One region of the Streptomyces sp. NPDC006261 genome, then DNA from elsewhere that is predicted to be linked to it. Evidence: riboswitches for the same ligand, from Rfam matches in the RefSeq annotation. Region 1 holds a riboswitch; the other holds the start of a gene.
The links. A riboswitch is a leader RNA that binds a small molecule or an ion and turns the genes downstream of it on or off. The one in region 1 is predicted to bind thiamine pyrophosphate.

Region 1 (2,197 bases):
TCCTCGGCCCGGCCGTCGACCTTCTCCAGGGCCTGGTAGAGCGGGACGGTGCCGATGGGCACGGGGGAGTTACGCAGCACCCACTCGCGGGTCGTGTGGATGTTGCGGCCGGTGGACAGGTCCATGACCGTGTCGGCGCCCCACTTGGTCGCCCAGGTCATCTTGTCCACCTCCTCCTCGATGGAGGAGGTGACGGCCGAGTTGCCGATGTTGGCGTTGACCTTCACCAGGAACCGCTTGCCGATGATCATCGGCTCGATCTCGGGATGGTTGACGTTGGCCGGCAACACGGCCCGGCCCGCCGCGATCTCCTCGCGGACGACCTCGGCCTCGACGTTCTCCCGTATCGCGACGTACTCCATCTCCGGGGTGATCTCCCCGCGCCGGGCGTACGCGAGCTGGGTGACGGGTCGTCCGTCGCGGCTGCGGCGCGGCTGGCGCGGGCGGCCGGGGAAGACGGCGTCGAGGTTACGCAGCCCGCCGCGCGGCGAGGTGTGCTTGAGCCCGTCGTCCTCGGGACGGACCGGGCGACCCGCGTACTCCTCGGTGTCGCCGCGCGCGATGATCCAGTTTTCCCGCAGGGGCGCGAGGCCCCGGCGGACATCGGTGTCGATTCCGGGATCGGTGTACGGCCCCGACGTGTCGTACAGCGTCACGTCCTTGCCGTTGGTGAGATGCACCTGCCGGACCGGCACCCGGAGGTCCTGGCGTGAGCCCTGGACGTACCCCTTGTGCCAGCCGATGGACTTTCCGGCCTCGTCGTTCGGCGCCCCGACCGGCGTCGTGCCGTCCGGCGTTCCGTCGTTCTGTTTCGAGGCAGGCGTGCGTGCGTCCGCTGTGGTCATGAGACCTACTCCCTACGCCGGCATTACCCGGTAACAGGTTCGGCGGTCGGCGCAGCGTGCCCCGTACGGATGTACGGCGGTCAGCGCCCTCTCAGCCCGGTGCTCCGAGCTCCCGCGTGTGCAAAGGTGCCTCCACGCTAGCGTCCTTTCCGGCGAGCTGACCAGAGGGCCCTCCTGTTCTTGCGATGATCGCCCCGTGACCTCCCCCCAAAGCGACCCCGCGCCCCAGCCGCCTCAGCCGCCCCAGGGCCACTCCCACGGCCACACGCACAGCCACGGACCCGCCGCCCCCGTCTCCAAACACCTGCGCAAGGTCATCGCCGCCGTGGTGATCCCGTTCGCCACGGCGGTCGTCGTCGGCCTGATCGCGTTCTGGCCCGGTGGCGTTCCCGACCACGAGCGCACCGGCGTCGGTTTCGACCGGCAGACCCAGGACGGCAAGGTCGTCCAGGTCGTCAAGGTCGACTGCGCCGACGTCAACGCCGCGCAGGTCCCCCCCACCGGTGACACCTCGACGCCCTCCGGCCGCGAGGCAGTCGCCGAGCAGGAGGGGGAGTGTGCGAAGGCCACCGTCGAGGTGACCAGCGGCGACGACAAGGGCCGTAAGTTCGTCGAGGTGGTCCAGCCGGACGCGCCCCGCCAACTGCGCGAGGGCCAGGGCGTGGTCGTGGCGTACGCCCCCGACGCGCCCCGCGACCTCCAGTACAGCGTCACCGATGTGAACCGGAAGATCCCGATGACGCTGCTGGCCGCGATCTTCGCGCTGGCGGTGATCGCGGTGGGCCGGCTGCGCGGGGTGATGGCGCTGGTGGCGCTGGCCGTCTCGTTCGCCGTACTGACCCTGTTCATCCTGCCGGCGATCCTGCAGGGTTCGAATCCGCTGGTGGTGGCGGTGATCGGCGCCAGTGCCATCATGCTGGCGGCGCTCTACATGTGCCACGGGGTGACGGCCCGTACGTCTGTCGCGGTCGTCGGCACGCTGATCTCGCTGCTACTGATCGGGCTCCTCGGCTCCCTGTTCATCGGCTGGGCGGACCTGAGCGGCAACACCGACGACAACACCGGGCTGATCCACGGTCTTTATCCGGACATCGACATGAGTGGTCTCCTGCTGGCCGGTGTCATCATCGGATCGCTCGGGGTGCTCGACGATGTGACGGTCACCCAGACCTCCGCCGTCTGGGAGCTGCACCAGGCGGACCCGCGGATGGGTTGGCGCGGGCTGTACCGGGCAGGTATCCGCATCGGACGGGACCACATCGCCTCGGTCGTGAACACCCTGGTGCTGGCGTACGCGGGCGCGGCGCTGCCGTTGCTGCTGCTCTTCTCCATCGCCCAGAGCAGCGTGGGGA
Region 2 (2,197 bases), on a different contig from region 1:
CCCGCCAGGTCCCGGGAGAAGCTCGCCGAGGCGCTGTTCCCGGACCTGATGTCCGTGGTCCGTCACATCAGCTGCGACGACGACACCACCCGTAAGACGCTGTGGAAGCTGCACGACGGGACGCTCGTCGAGTCCGTCCTGATGCGCTACCCCGAGCGCGTCACGATGTGCATCTCGTCCCAGGCCGGCTGTGGGATGAACTGCCCGTTCTGCGCCACCGGGCAGGCCGGCCTCGACCGCAACCTGTCGACCGCCGAGATCGTGCACCAGATCGTCGACGGCATGCGCGCCCTGCGCGACGGGGAGGTGCCCGGCGGGCCGGCCCGGCTCTCCAACATCGTCTTCATGGGCATGGGCGAGCCGCTCGCCAACTACAACCGTGTCGTCGGAGCGATCCGCCGGCTCACCGACCCCGAGCCGGACGGCCTCGGCCTCTCCCAGCGCGGGATCACCGTCTCCACGGTCGGGCTCGTCCCGGCGATGCTGCGCTTCTCCGACGAGGGCTTCAAATGCCGCCTCGCCGTCTCGCTGCACGCCCCGGACGACGAGCTGCGCGACACCCTCGTCCCCGTCAACACTCGGTGGAACGTACGCGAGGTGCTGGATGCCGCCTGGGAGTACGCGGAGAAGTCCGGCCGCCGGATCTCCATCGAGTACGCCCTGATCCGGGACATCAACGACCAGGCCTGGCGCGGTGACCTGCTGGGCCGGCTGCTGAAGGGCAAGCGGGTGCACGTCAACCTGATCCCGCTGAACCCCACACCCGGCTCCAAGTGGACCGCCTCGCGCCCCGAGGACGAGAAGGCGTTCGTGGAGGCCATCGCGGCCCACGGCGTGCCGGTCACCGTCCGGGACACCCGCGGCCAGGAGATCGACGGGGCCTGCGGGCAGCTGGCGGCCTCCGAGCGCTGAGAGCAGGTGGCCCTATGGGCTCGGCCGAAAACCGCCGGTGTAGCCTGGGCCGAAATCAACTTCATATTCCGACAGGGGAGCGCCACAGCGCTGAGAGTGCGGCACCAAGGACAGGTTGGCCGCAGACCCTCTGAACCTCGCCCGGGTCATTCCGGGTAGGAAGTTCGGACCTTACTCAAGCTGTTGCGCCCTGCCCGCTTCCGGTACGACCCGGCGGCGGGCGGGGCCGCGTCTCTTCCTGGTCACCTCCAGGAGGAATCACATGAACACCACCAAGAAGTACGCCTCGACCGCGCTCGCCGCGGCGTTCGGCGTCACCGTCCTCGCGGGCTGCGGAGGCTCCGACGACAGCTCTGCCGGGTCGGGCGCGTCGAAGGGCAGCGGCTCCAAGACGGTCACCCTGGTCACCCACGACTCCTTCAACGCCTCGGAAGACGTGCTGAAGCAGTTCACCAAGGAGAGCGGCTACACCGTCGAGCTGCTCAAGAGCGGCGACGCCGGTGCCGCCCTCAACCAGGAGATCCTGACCAAGGGCTCCCCGCGAGGTGACGTCTTCTTCGGCGTCGACAACACCCTGCTCTCCCGTGCCCTCGACCACGGCCTCTTCACCGCGTACGAGGCCAAGGGCCTGGACCGGGTCGCCGACGGCACCGAGCAGGACGACAAGCACCGCGTCACGCCTGTCGACACCGGTGACATCTGCGTCAACTACGACAAGAAGTACTTCGCCGACAAGAAGCTCGCGCCGCCGCAGACCTTCGAGGACCTGCTGAAGCCCGCGTACAAGAACCTCCTCGTCACCGAGAACGCGGCGAACTCCTCGCCCGGCCTCGGCTTCCTCCTCGGCACCATCGCCACCCAGGGCGAGGACGGCTACGAGGCGTACTGGAAGAAGCTGAAGGCCAACGGCGTCAAGGTCGTCGACGGCTGGGAGCAGGCGTACAACGAGGAGTTCTCGGGCTCCGCGGGCGGAAAGAAGGCCAAGGCGGACCGGCCGCTCGTCGTCAGTTACGCCTCCAGCCCGCCCGTCGAGGTCCTCTACGCCGACCCGCAGCCCGAGGAGGCCCCCACCGGCGTCTCCACCGGGACCTGCTTCCGGCAGACCGAGTACGCCGGGCTGCTGAACGGTGCGAAGAACGAGGCGGGCGGCAAGGCGCTGCTGGACTTCCTGATCAGCAAGACGTTCCAGGAGGACGTGCCGCTGAACATGTTCGTGAACCCGGTCGTGACGGACGCGAAGCTGCCGGGCGTCTTCACCGAGTTCGGCGAGAGCGTCGACAAGCCG

Region 2: it holds a riboswitch for thiamine pyrophosphate, as region 1 does, so the genes downstream of both, ABZ154_RS03850 (thiamine ABC transporter substrate-binding protein) here and thiC (phosphomethylpyrimidine synthase ThiC) in region 1, are expected to answer to the same signal.

What each region holds. Positions count from the first base shown of each region.
Region 1 is NZ_JBEXSI010000019.1:96,186-98,382, forward strand. It holds gene thiC (phosphomethylpyrimidine synthase ThiC) at 1-845, opposite strand, end outside; TPP riboswitch at 838-971, opposite strand; gene ABZ154_RS14910 (YibE/F family protein) at 1,042-2,197, shown strand, end outside.
Region 2 is NZ_JBEXSI010000004.1:120,687-122,883, forward strand. It holds gene rlmN (23S rRNA (adenine(2503)-C(2))-methyltransferase RlmN) at 1-912, shown strand, start outside; TPP riboswitch at 976-1,092, shown strand; gene ABZ154_RS03850 (thiamine ABC transporter substrate-binding protein) at 1,175-2,197, shown strand, end outside.